Regions from separate parts of the Brevibacillus sp. NSP2.1 genome, predicted to be linked through region 1. Evidence: riboswitches for the same ligand, from Rfam matches in the RefSeq annotation. Region 1 holds a riboswitch; the other holds the start of a gene.
The links. Region 1 has a riboswitch for S-adenosylmethionine ahead of M655_RS01545 (MetQ/NlpA family ABC transporter substrate-binding protein). Riboswitches for the same ligand answer to the same signal wherever they lie in the genome.

Region 1 (6,625 bases):
GTGCAGCGCCGTCTCCATCAAGCGGGAAATATAAGGAGCCGTGTAGACGATCAACGGGACGATGGCGCCCTCGATGCCGATGGAGGTACCGACGATCAGCTCGGTGAACGGGATGATCGCGACCATCAGGATGATAAAAGGCAGCGAGCGCACGATGTTGATGATCGTATTGAGTGCGTGGTAGATGAATTTGTTCGGAAACAGATGGTTGCCCTGGGTAACGACGAGAAGAATCCCCAGCGGAATGCCGATGAGCGTCGCAATGAACAGCGCGATGCCCACCATGATGACAGTTTCCTGCAAGGACTGTCCGAAGACAGGAATCATTTCAGTAAGGCGGTCCATGAGTGCGTGCCCTCCTCTCGTTCGACGATGTCCACTCTGTAAACCGATTCGCGCAGAAAAGCAATGCCGTCCTCAATCGCCCGTTCCTCCCCGGAGATATGCAGCAGCAGAATGCCCAGCGCCGTTCCTTTAATGGAAGTAATCGAGCCGTACAGCAAGTTGGTGCTGACCGGAAAACGCGCGGACAGCGTGCCGAGCACCGGATCGAGCGCGGCATCCCCGCGAAAAGCTACGCGAAGTATTTTCGAGACAGGCCCGGACGGCTTGATTTTGGCCAAAATTTCACCCGGCACTTCATCGTCAAAAATCGTCTTGATGAAATTGCGCGTCGTCTGCTGCTGCGGATTGCTGAAAATATCAAGCACAGTCCCTTGCTCGATGATGACGCCGTTTTCCATGATCGCGACCTGGTCGCATATTTTTTTGATAACCTGCATTTCGTGGGTAATCAGCACGATTGTCAGATTGAACTTGCGGTTAATGTCGAGCAAAAGCTCCAAGATCGATTCGGTCGTCTGCGGGTCGAGAGCAGATGTCGCTTCGTCGCACAGCAAAATTTCCGGATCGGTGGCGAGTGCCCGGGCAATGCCTACCCGTTGCTTTTGCCCGCCGGACAGTTGGGAAGGATAGGCGTTTGCCTTGTCCGCCAGACCGACGAGGCGCAGCAAGTCTTCTACCTTGCGCTTGATAACGTCCTTTGGCACTCGGTTCATCCGCAATATTTCCGCCACGTTGTCAAAGACGTTGTAGGAGGAAAGCAGATTGAAGTGCTGAAAAATAATGCCGATCTTTTTGCGCGCCTGGCGCAGCTCTTTTTCCTTCAGCTCAAGCAGATTTTGCCCGTTGACGACTACGGAGCCGCTCGTCGGCTTTTCCAACAGGTTGATCGTGCGGAGCAGGGTACTTTTCCCCGCTCCGCTAAAGCCGATCACGCCGTAGATTTGCCCTTTTTCCACGTTCAGAGATACGCCCTTCAAGGCTTCGACCTGCCTGGCTCCTACCTTGTACGTTTTATGAATATCAGTTAGCTGTATCATCACGAGTGTCTCCTTGTTGTCGGTTGTTCCCGGCATGTTTTTACCAGGACGGCAGCACGGCTCCTTCAAAGTGTTCGTCGATAAACTTCTTCACTTCTTCCGAGCGGTAGATGTCCACGAGCTTTTTGTAGGTCGGGTTGTCTTTGTCTGCTTCTCTGACGGCGATGATGTTGACGTAAGGCGAATCAGACGTTTCCGAGAAGATCGCGTCTTTTTTCGGCGAATAGCCTGCTTCCATGGCGAAGTTGGTGTTGATCGAAGCGACTTCCACGTTGCCGAGCGAGCGAGCCAAAAACGCTGCCTCCAGCTCCTTGAATTGCAGTTTTTTCGGATTTTCCACGATGTCCAGCGGAGTCGCGTTGTCTTTCACGCCGTCTTTGAGCTTGATAAGTCCGGCAGCCTGGTAGAGCAACAGAGCGCGGGCGCGGTTCGTCGGGTCGTTTTGGATGCCGACCACGCCGCCTTCCGGGATGTCCTCTACTTTTTTATGCTTGGTGGAGTAGAGCCCCATCGGGAAGGTTACGCCTTTGCCGATCTCGACGATTTTGGTTTTGTGGTCCTGATTGAACTTGGCCAGGAACGGGATGGTCTGGAAGCTGTTCATATCGAGATTGCCTTTATCGAGAGCCTGGTTCGGTTGCACATAGTCGTTGAACACGACCAGCTCCACGTCGATTCCTTGGCCTTTGGCGACTTCTTTTACTTTGTTGAAAATTTCTTCGTGAGGGCCGCCTGTCACGCCGACCTTGATTTTGGTTTGCTGTTCAGCAGCAGCTCCACCGTTTGCGGGAGCCGCTTCCTGTTTGCCGCCGCACGCCGTAACGAGAGAAGCAGCTAGCAGAAGCGAAGTGAGAAATAAGCCTGTCTTTTTCATGAAAATTCCCCTTTTCTTTGGTGTTTGTATATCTTGAAAATAGTAACCGGGAAAACAAAAAGCCTCTTCCGCTAAGAAGAGGCTTGTAACTGCGCATGCAACATTCACAGTGGTCAATGCCTCTCTTATCTGTCGGAATTGATTTCCGCTGGATTTGGCACCATATCGGTGGGATAGGTTGCCGAGGTGTCATAGGGCCAGTCCCTCGACCTCTCTTTATAAGAGAAGTGGCTTATGAAATTCGGTCAAAGCAAATTGCCTACAATTCATATTAGGTTAGTTGGATTATAGCTTGCCGATTTCGACCTGTCAATTGTTTTTCCGAACGAATTTTTGACTGAAAAATGTAAAAATGATCTAAATACGAATGTTTGCTTGCTCTAGCCAGAAATCATATGTATAATGGGAGCAACGAATCCGATAACAGTTCTCGCGGGTGATGTCATGAGTTTAACAGACACGAATGAAACGAGAAAAAAGCTGTCTGCCATTTATAATGAGATAGCGAAAGAGTTGTTCGGATTTGGAACGACTTTGCTGAGAGTGACCATTGAGAATCAGTTGATTACCTTCCACGCCAAGCATCGCCGTTCACCGCGCTCTGCCGCGCTTGAAGGCGAAGCCCCGGCCCTGAAGCTCGAAGTCGATTTTCGCATGTCTCTTCTTTATAAGAGGAAACTGAAAGAACGGCTGGAAGAAGAGATGGGTCTGAAGCTGGAAGCTGTGCTAAGAGACTATGACGCGCCTACGCAGTGGGCGATTACGAATGTGATTGTGAGCGGCTCGGAAAATTAAATACTTGCCCCATTCGTTCGGATTTTCCCTTTTGATTTATCTCAAGGGAAGACCGTGAAAATGGTGTGAAACGGGTGTCGCTTCTCTTTGTTTACGAAGAAAAGTGCTCTTGTTTAGAATGTATCGTTCTATTCAAGGGTGCTTTTCTTTTTTCTTTTTCAGCTTCTCAACGCTTTGCAAAGGGTGTGGTTGATGAATAAAATCACCGAACGAGGGAAACAGTAGGGGGTTTCACGACACGCAGTATAAAAACGAGAAAACACTTCATTCTATGAGATGGAATCATTCGTCATTTATAAGCCGAACGGGAGGAACATTACGATGAAAAAAATGCTGACAGGAATACTTTCTGCTTCCATGCTGTCTCTGGTGCTTGCAGGCTGCGGCAGCAGCGACAAACCGCAGGAGGGAGCAGCAGGCGAAGCTGCCAAAGGCGAGCCGCAAAAGCTGGTAATCTCTACATGGGGCTTTTCTGAAGACTTTTTCCGCAAAGAAATCTACGAACCATTTGAAAAAGAGCACAACGTGAAAATCGTGCTCGAAATCGGAAACAACGCCGAGCGTCTGAACAAAATCCGCCAAGGCAGTTCCGACGTCGATCTGATCTATCTCTCCGACTACTATGCGCAGCAAGGAATCGACAGCGGCGTATTTGAAAAAATCGACCGCAGTCGCATTCCGAACCTGAACCAGATTTACGATATCGCCAAAGCGCCGCTGGGCGAGGACTACGGTCCAGCCTACACGATCGGACAATTCGGGATTGCCTACAATCCGAAGCTGGTCACAACCGAGATCAAAGATTGGAAAGACCTGTGGAGCCCTGAGTTGGCAGGCAAGCTGACACTGCCGAACATCACGTCCACCACAGGCCCGATGATTCTCGACAGCGCTTCGATGGTAGCAGGTAGCGCAGAGTTTAACGAAGACCAGGCGTTTGCAAAAATGAAAGAAGCGAATAAAGGCGTTGTGAAGTATTACGACAAAACTTCCGAGTACGTGAACATGTTCAGCCAGGAAGAAATCGCAGTGGGTCCGATCATGGAAATGTACTTCAAAGACATCCAGGCAGCCGTGCCAGAAGCGGTATTCGTCGCTCCGGCAAGCGGTGGCTACGCCGTAATGAACACCGTCAACATCGTCAAAGGCAGCAAAAACAAGCAACTGGCCGAGGACTTCATCAACTATCAGTTGAGCAAGGAAGTTCAGGAGAAAACAGCGAAAGCAAAAGTAGACTCTCCTGTAAACACGTCTGTGGAGCTGACAGCCGATGAAGCAAAAGGCGTGACTTACGGCGAAGAGACAGTGAACAAGCTGCGCAAGCTGGACATGAAGTTCGTCAACGAGCATTCCAAGGCGTGGATTGATCGCTGGAATCGCGAAATTACCCAATAACAAGCGCTTGAAACAGGACAAGGGTATAGACGTCAGGCGGATATACCCTTGTTTGTTTCAACTGAAGGAGGACCACTCGTGGAGCAAAAAATCATTCTTGATGTCGATACCGGAATTGATGACGCGCTGGGAATTATTTTGGCTATCAAGAGCGGTCAATGTGAATTGATCGGAATCACTACCGTAAACGGCAACGTATCCCTTGGCAAAGCGACAGAAAATACGTGCAAAATTCTCGATTTCCTGCAAGTGGGAGCAACGATTCCTGTCGTACGCGGAGCCTCCCAGCCGCTTTTTCGTCCGTTGTTTTTCGAGCATCGCATTCATGGCGAGGACGGGCTTGGCGGGGCACTGCGGGATGCGGAGGTGCTGACGCAGCCGCGGGAAGGCTTTGCGCCTGATTTCATTTGCGAGCAAGTGCTGGCTCGTCCCGGGCAAGTCACGCTTGTCATGACAGGGCCGCTGACGAATCTGGCCTTGGCTGTCAGAAGGTGCCCCGAGCTGGTCAAGCAGGTGAAGGAAGTCATTTTTATGGGCGGGGTAGTGACCGAGCACGGAAATGTGACCCCGGTGGCGGAGTACAACATGTACGTCGATCCGGAAGCAGCCAAGGTAGTGTTTCACGCCGGATTTCCGCAATTGACATTGGTCGGGCTGGATGTCACACGACGAGTCCTGCTTACCGAAGAACATATCAAGGAACTGGGCGATACGCCCATCGGCCGCTACGTGAAGCAAAGCACGTCCGATTACCTGGACCGCTACTTTGAACGCAACGGCGTGCGCGCCTGCGCCATGCACGATCCGCTGGCTGTTGCGGTCGCGCTGGACCGTTCGCTGGTGACGACGAAGAAGCTGTATGTCGATATCGAAACGAAAAGCGAGCTTTGTGACGGGCAAACGGTTTGCGACTTTCAGAACCGCCTGAAAAAAGAACCCAACATGAACGTCTGTCTGGACGTAGATGCAGATGCGTTCTTTGCGCGTTTTCTCGGCGCATTGAAAGCCTGACGATACCGTGAACAGGAGTTAATTGAATGAGAAAAAAGGGTCTTTATTTATTGCTGCTGCCTGGTGTGCTGTTTTTGACGCTGTTCATGGTCATTCCGATCGTGCTGACGATTGCGTCCACGTTTTTCCATGAAGGAAGCTTTACCCTGCAAGGCTACATGCAGTTTTTGACGGACAAGTATTTCATGAAAATTTTGCTGACGACGCTGCAGGTCAGTCTCGTCACGACCATTGCCTGCATCCTGCTCGGCTTTCCGGCTGCGTACTACATTTCCAAGTTAGGCCCGCGCAAAAAGGGGATTTTGCTGGCATTGGCGATTTTCCCGCTGCTGACCAGCTCTGTCGTGCGCTCGTTTTCCTGGATGATTATTCTCGGCAAAAAAGGCTTGCTGAACAGCTCGCTGTTGTCGATCGGACTGATTGAAAAACCGCTGGAAATCTTGTACACCCCGACTGCGATGATGATCGGTCTGATCCATCTGTTCCTGCCGCTCATCATCATTACGCTGGTGGGCGTGATGGAAAACATCGACCCGGATTTAATCAAAGCGGCCGAAAGCCTTGGCGCGTCCAAATTTACGGCGTTCCGCCAGGTGATTGTACCGCTTAGTGTGCCAGGGCTTATCATCGGCAGCATTCTCGTGTTTGTCGGCAGCCTGACCGCCTACACTACACCTGCGCTGCTGGGCGGGAAGCAACGCGTCATCTCGACGTTTCTCTACCAGAACGCGATTACGCTAAACGACTGGTACATGGCTTCGGTCATTGCCACGATCATGATCGTCATTACGTTTGTCGTCATTTCCTTCATGAACAAGCTGGCGACGAAACTAAATCCGAAGGGGTAGAAGCTATGCAGGAAAAAAATCGCGGGTTGGCCCTGTTTACCCTTCTCGTCTTTGCTTTTTTGCTCGGGCCGCTCATTATCATATCCTTTACATCGTTTGAGCCTGGGAGCGTCCTGAAATTCCCGCCGGAAGGCTTCTCCCTGCGCTGGTATGAAAACATCTTTAACGTAGAAATGTTCATGACGACGTTCCAGACGTCGATGCTCGTATCGTTACTGGGCAATCTGCTGGCGCTTTTGCTCGGGATTCCGGCGGCGTATGCGCTCAGCCGCTTCCAGTTTCGCGGCAAAGGGCTGTTGAACGGCATTTTCATCTCGCCT
Region 2 (6,625 bases), 1.4 Mb from region 1:
CTTTCCTTCCGACATCGCCAGCGGATTCCACGGGCCTTGCTGATGGCCCTTCCATTCGCTGCCGTCCTCCCACATTTCTTTTTTCCAGATAGGGACGATTTGCTTCAGTCTTTCGATGGCGTAGCGCCCGGCTTCAAAAGACTCGTTGCGGTGCGGCGTTGCCACCGCGACGACGACGGCGATTTCTTCCACGGCCAAATCGCCGATGCGGTGGTGCATGGCGACTTGTGCTCCGGGCCAGCGTTCCTCGATCTCGGCTGCGACCTGCTTCATTTTTTCCACAGCCATTGGCTCGTACGCTTCATAGGACAGGTAGACCGTGCGCTGACCGTGCGTAAATTCGCGTACCGTTCCGACAAACGTCAAGATGGCGCCCGCGTGCGGGTTGCTCACCAGCCGCACGAGCTGGTCGGCAGACAGCGGCTCGCGGGTAATGGCAAAGCGCGGCACTTCCTCTCCGCCGCTGACAGGTGGCAAGAGCGCGATTTCGTCATCCGGGCTGATGACGCGATCAAAAGCAGCGTACTCGTGATTCATGGAAACAAAACAGCTACCGAGCAACGGCGCAAGCGCCGGATACTGCTCTCCGACTGCTTGCAGCAGGTCGCGCACGGTTGCCTGTTCTGGCAAAGTCAGTTCGATTTCGCGGACGTTGGCCCGCTCGGCCAGTCCGGCAAACAACAAGATGGTGATCGTCAAAGAAATTCCTCACTTCCGATTGGGATGACAGTTGTCTATGGGTTGACGATATCACAATCCGGCACGGATGCCAATGCGCGAAGGGGCTTGGGGACTTACGGAGCGAAGCCTTTTTGGCTTACGTACAGCTCGTCTTCCGCAAACACGCGCCGCAGCCGATCGTACACGAGTCGATAGGCGTCCGGCTCCGCCCATGCTTCTAGCCCCAACTCGGCAAAAAGCGAGGGAACCCCGTTTTTCTTCGTACGCTTGCCGCCGCTGCCGTCGCCCATGTAAAAATCGTCAATGCAAACCCGTCCGACCAGCGGCCGCAGCAGGTCGGGAAAAGCTTCGCTGCTCGGCAAGACGGGTGCGATCGTCGCCTGTGTCGGGACGCCAGCCGCAGCCAATTCCCGAAGCGCCCGCAGCCGTGCGGCAATCGGAGGCGCTTGCGGCGAGAAATGTTTGCGGATTTCCTCCAGGTCCGTTTCCACCGTCATGCTGACGCGTACTCGCTCGCCCAGGCGGAGCAGCAGGTCCAGATCGCGCGTGACGAGCGGGCTGCGGGTCTGGACGAGCAAAAAGTCGGGCGGATGCTCCACCATCACTTCGAGTAGCGAACGCGTTACCTGCTCCCGATATTCAACGGGCTGGTAAGGGTCAGTGCTCGACGACATGAAAATGGAGACGGGCCCCTTCGCTTTTGCCCGCTGTAGCTCTTTGGCGAGCAGCGCGGCGGCTCCCGTCTTGATATCGACCCACGTCCCCCATTCGTGCCCGCGAAACAGCGAGACGGGCATCTGCCGCACATAGCAGTAAGAGCAGGCGAAGGAGCAGCCCGTGTACGGATTGAGCGAGTGCGTGTAATCGGTCAAAAATCCGGTTCCTTTATTGAGCAGCGTTTTTGGTTGCTTGTAAAAGAAAGTGCTGTTCACTTTTGTCCCTTCTTATTTTGCGTCGTGAAAAATGATCCCCAGACTGTACCGCGTTCCCTGGGTGATCGTGCTGACGCCGTGGCGCAGCGTCGTTTTATAATAGCCGCGCGCTCCGGCTACAGGGCGATAGGCAGTCGGAAAAATCAAGCCTGCCCCCTGTTCCAAGGTTATCACATGTCCTCTGCTTTGCGCTCGCGGCCGTTGTTCGATCAGCAAAAATTGTCCGCCGCAAAAGTCGCTTTCCTGTTGGCTCAGGACTAAGACGACCTGAAAAGGAAAAAACACGTCGCCGTACATGTCCTGGTGCAGACAGTTGTAGCTGCCGGCCTCGTATTTCAGGAGCAAAGGCGTCGGGCGGGCCTGCCCGTGCTCGTGGCAACGGGCGAGAAAGGCGGACAGCGACGGAGGGTAGGCAGGCTGCTGTCCGAGCAGTGTGTTCCAGCGATTCGCCGTTTTGGCCAGCTCGGGATAAAAGCCCTCGCGCAACTGCTCCACTATGGGCGGCAGGGGAGCTTGATAATAACGGTACTCTCCGCTGCCGAAGCGGTATCGCGCCATGTTGATCGTCGCTCGGAAAAAGCGGTCTTCGCGATAGGTGGCGATCAGCTCCTGGCATTCTTCCGGTTGCAAGACAGGAGGGAGGACGGCAAAGCCTTGCTCGTCCAGACTGTGTTGCAACTGCTCCCAGGGGAGTAGGGCGATGCGTTTTGTCAGCGGCTCAGCCATGCTGCATCCCCCTTGCAAGACTTCCTTTTTCGAGCGCGATCAGCGCTGTTTTCATGTCCAGGCCGCCGCGATAGCCGGTGAGGCTGCCGTCTTTGCTGACGACCCGATGGCAAGGGACGGTCAAAAGCAGCGGATTGGCTCCGATCGCGGCTCCTACGGCCCTGACGGCGGCAGGCTTTTTGATGTGAACGGCAATCTCGGAGTAAGTCGTCGTCTGCCCGTATGGAATGCGGCACAAAGCGTCCCAGACAGATAGCTGAAACGGCGTGCCCTCCAGATCGAGCGCAAGCGAGAATTGCTGCCGCGCCCCTTGCAAATATTCGCTGATTTCCGCCACATAGGGGGCGAGCTGCTCGTGATCCTGGACCAAAACATGGCCGGGTCTGCGACGAGCGAACCAATTGCTCAGCTCTGCGAACGGGCCGTTTTGGGAGCCGACGAAGCATAGCCCTTTGGCTGTGGCCGCGAGATGCAGGCTCCACTCTTGCAAAATGACTTTTGACCAGTAAACATGTTGTTTTTCCTTCATTGTGACAAACGCCTCCAGACCTTATCGTTTCCAGCACGCTTGCTGGTTGTTGTACGCACAGTATAGCTTCACCGCGGCGTTTTTGTACGAATTTGCGAGTAGAACAGCAAGATAATGAAGGAGAAGACGCATGCTACAAGTAGCTGGAGCAGTTGGCAGCGATGTTTCCATTGCTTTTCGCAAGCCGCGGGAGTAAGGTAGGAGTAGACAGATGACCGGTTTCAGCCAGGCTTTTCGGCTGTTTAACGGGATCGCATAGATGGAGGACGGATAGTTGCATGAACGATCAACTGACGCATTTTAATGAACAAAACCGTGCGCGGATGGTAGATGTCTCGGAAAAAGACATCACAAAACGGGAGGCTGTGGCAGAGAGCAAAATCGTCATGAAGCCGGAAACGCTCGCCCGCATTCGCGAAGGACGGGTAGAGAAAGGGGATGTGCTGGCAGTCGCACAGGTAGCGGGCGTCATGGCAGCGAAAAAGACGTGGGAAATCATCCCGATGTGCCATCCGCTTCCTTTGACCGGGATCGACATTCGCTTCGCTTTTGAAAACGAGACGACGCTTGCCCTGGAAGCATGTGTGCGGACGACGGGAAAAACGGGCGTGGAAATGGAAGCTTTGACGGCTGTCAGTGTCGCAGCTCTTACGGTGTACGATATGTGCAAGGCGATGGACAAAGGCATGGTAATCGGTCCGACTTGCTTGGTGAGCAAAACAGGCGGGAAAAGCGGCGATTTTCGTCGGGGAGAGAACTAAACCATGAAACAGAAATGGCAATCCTATCCGAGCAGCATTCGTCTTCTGGCGATTGCTGCGATCATTTTTTCTACCGGAATGGCTTGTATTTGGCCGCTTGTCACCATCTATATCCACGATTATTTAGGGAAGCCGCTGACCGTAGCGGGCTTTTTGCTGTTATTGAACCAGGGGGCTTTTTTGATCGGCAGCATCGCAGGTGGCATGCTGTTCGACCGTTGGGGGAAAATGCGCACGATCGTTTTTGCCTCAATCGGCGTCATTCTGATTTCCGTCGGGCTTGGCGTCACGCATGACTTTACGCTGTACACGATCTTGCTGTTGCTGAACGGGCTGTTTTACGGCACGCTCTCTCCGGTGATGAATGCACTCGCTGTCGTGCTGTGGCCGGAAGGCGGGCGCAAAGGGATCAACATGATCTACGTCGCGCTCAACGCCGGGGTGGCGGCTGGCTCTGCCCTCGGCGGCTTGCTGGCGAGCATTTCGTTTGCCTGGACGTTTTTTGGCAACGCGATCTCGCAAGTCATCGTGCTCGTCATGTTCGTGCTCATTTTGCCTCGGCAGCTCAAGGCAGTCGCAGAGCGGGGCCATCGGGCGGAGCAAGCCAATACCGCAGGCACTCCCGCCGCTGCTGTCCAAAGCGCTGCCAAGCCGAAGCCAGTTGAGGCGCTTTCGCCGCTACAGCAACTGCCGACGAAAAAAGTGGCGTGGGGCGCCCTACTGCTCTTGTGCAGCGGGCTGTTAATCAGTTGGATTGTCTACGTCCAGTGGACGACGGTGTTGTCGACCTACATGCAATCGTTGGGCATTTCCTTGCGTCAGTACAGCTTGCTCTGGACGATCAACGGCGGCCTGATTTTGTTCGGCCAGCCGCTGATCGCCTGGGTCATTGGCCGCTTCGCCCGCACGCTGCGAGCGCAGATGCTGCTCGGCTCCTACGTGTTCGTGCTGTCGATGCTGATTTTGTCGCAGACGACCTCCTACGCCGGCTTTGTCGCCGGGATGTTCATCATGACGCTTGGAGAAATGCTCGTCTGGCCGGCCGTGCCTGCCGTGGCAGCAGAGTTTACGCCACAGGGGCGAGAAGGCTTCATCCAAGGGCTGATCTCCGGCACAGGCTCTGCGGGACGCATGCTCGGCCCATTGCTCGGAGCGGTCATTTTCCAGCATTTTCAGGCACAAGGACTTTTGTACATCATGGCGGGGCTGGCGCTAATGTCTGTCGCGTTTTTCGCCCTGCACAGCTCGTTTCAAGGCCGCACCCGAAAAGTGCCAGCCGCGACCGTAGAAAAGATGTAGCCAGGAAAAATTCGCGGGCCTCGCGAAGCGTCTTGACACGTTCGGAGCCCGCAATGTAGTATGAAGAAGATTAAAAACAGTATATTCCGTGTGATTTACTTATGAAGAGAGGCGGAGGGACTGGCCCTATGAAGCCCGGCAGCGGATCTGCGCGCTTGCGCGTTGCAGATGCTGTGCCAATTCCAGCAGGATAATTCCTGACAGATAAGGACGTGACCAAGCTGATCTCCCCCTTTTTCTGTACGGAAAGAGGGGGTTTTTGCTGTACATTGGCCTAAAAAGAAAGGAACTGAAGACAGATGCGCATCCAACCTTCCGACATGATTGATCGGCTCCCGACCCAGTTTTTTGCGACATTGGTGGCAAAAGTAAACAAAGTCATCGCTTGTGGGCATGACGTCATTAATCTGGGCCAAGGAAACCCGGACCTGCCTACGCCGCCGCACATTGTGGAAGAGCTGAAGGCACAGGCAGAAAATCCGCTGCATCACAAATACCCGCCGTTTTCCGGCCGACTGGAGCTGAAGCAGGCAGTCGCGCACTGGTACAAGCAACAATTTGACGTGGACCTCGTCCCGGAGGAAGAGGTGGCGATCCTGTTCGGAAGCAAAACCGGCCTCGTGGAAATTTGCCAGGTGCTGATGAACGCAGGCGATGTGGCACTCGTACCGGACCCTGGCTACCCGGATTACTGGTCCGGCGTAGCGGTCGTAAACGGCCGGATGTCGATGATGCCGCTGACGGCCGAAAATCAGTTTTTGCCTGACTACAGCAAAATCCCGCAAGCCGATTTGGACCGCGCCAAGCTGATGTTTTTGAACTATCCGAATAACCCGACAGCGGTGAACGCCCCGTTTGAATTTTACGAGGAAACCGTCCAGTTTGCGCGCAAGCACGAGATCGTCGTCTGCCACGACTTCGCGTACGGCGCGATCAGCTACGACGGCAAAAAGCCTGTCAGCTTCATGCAGGTGCCGGGGGCAAAAGAGGTGGGCGTGGAGTTTTACACGTTGTCCAAAACGTACAATATGGCCGGCTGGCGCGTAGGCGCGATGGTCGGCAACCGCGAGCTGGTAAGGCTCATCAATCTGATTCAGGACCATTACTTCGTCAGCCTGTTTGGAGCGGTCCAAATGGCCGCAGCCAAAGCGATGACAGACTCGCAGCAGTGCGTCCGCGATCTGGTAGCCGTCTACGAAGGCCGCCGCAATGCGCTGTTCTCCAATCTGCACCGCATCGGCTGGCAGGCCCCGCCATCGCAAGGCTCGTTTTTCGCCTGGCTCCCCGTCCCGGCTGGCTTTACTTCGGTGGAGTTCTCGGATTTGCTGCTGGAAAAAGCACATGTAGTCGTCGCACCAGGCGTCGGCTTCGGCCCAAGCGGCGAAGGCTACGTTCGCGCCGCCCTGCTGTCGGACGAACAACGCCTGGCCGAAGCGGTTCAGCGGATCGAACAGTTGGGGCTTTTTGCGAAAACGAAGTAAGTAGGAGAGCGGGTGACCACACTTCCTGGGGGTGGGGAGTGTGGTTTTGTTTTTGGGGGCTGCGTTGCGTGAGACTGCCGGGGGTGCGTTGGTCGGTTGCTCGCGTATCTCAGGATCATCCATGTTTCCCCATGTTGACCTGCGCTTGTCTGCGTTGCCCCCTTGCCCGCGCCGTCCACTGCCCACGCTTTATCACCTGCTTGTCAATCCATTACC

Region 2: another riboswitch for S-adenosylmethionine. It lies ahead of M655_RS08115 (pyridoxal phosphate-dependent aminotransferase); the one in region 1 lies ahead of M655_RS01545 (MetQ/NlpA family ABC transporter substrate-binding protein).

Annotation. Positions count from the first base shown of each region.
Region 1 covers NZ_CP048274.1:297,898-304,522, forward strand. Annotated here, with positions in the region: gene M655_RS01535 (methionine ABC transporter permease) at 1-345, opposite strand, end outside; gene M655_RS01540 (methionine ABC transporter ATP-binding protein) at 324-1,382, opposite strand; gene M655_RS01545 (MetQ/NlpA family ABC transporter substrate-binding protein) at 1,423-2,256, opposite strand; SAM riboswitch class I at 2,379-2,481, opposite strand; gene M655_RS01550 (hypothetical protein) at 2,701-3,051, shown strand; gene M655_RS01555 (ABC transporter substrate-binding protein) at 3,373-4,446, shown strand; gene M655_RS01560 (nucleoside hydrolase) at 4,525-5,457, shown strand; gene M655_RS01565 (ABC transporter permease) at 5,484-6,305, shown strand; gene M655_RS01570 (ABC transporter permease) at 6,311-6,625, shown strand, end outside.
Region 2 covers NZ_CP048274.1:1,659,249-1,665,873, forward strand. Annotated here, with positions in the region: gene M655_RS08085 (molybdenum cofactor biosynthesis protein) at 1-699, opposite strand, end outside; gene M655_RS08090 (SPL family radical SAM protein) at 795-1,613, opposite strand; gene M655_RS08095 (2OG-Fe(II) oxygenase) at 1,626-2,339, opposite strand; gene M655_RS08100 (methylated-DNA--[protein]-cysteine S-methyltransferase) at 2,332-2,868, opposite strand; gene moaC (cyclic pyranopterin monophosphate synthase MoaC) at 3,147-3,629, shown strand; gene M655_RS08110 (MFS transporter) at 3,633-4,928, shown strand; SAM riboswitch class I at 5,025-5,139, shown strand; gene M655_RS08115 (pyridoxal phosphate-dependent aminotransferase) at 5,228-6,409, shown strand.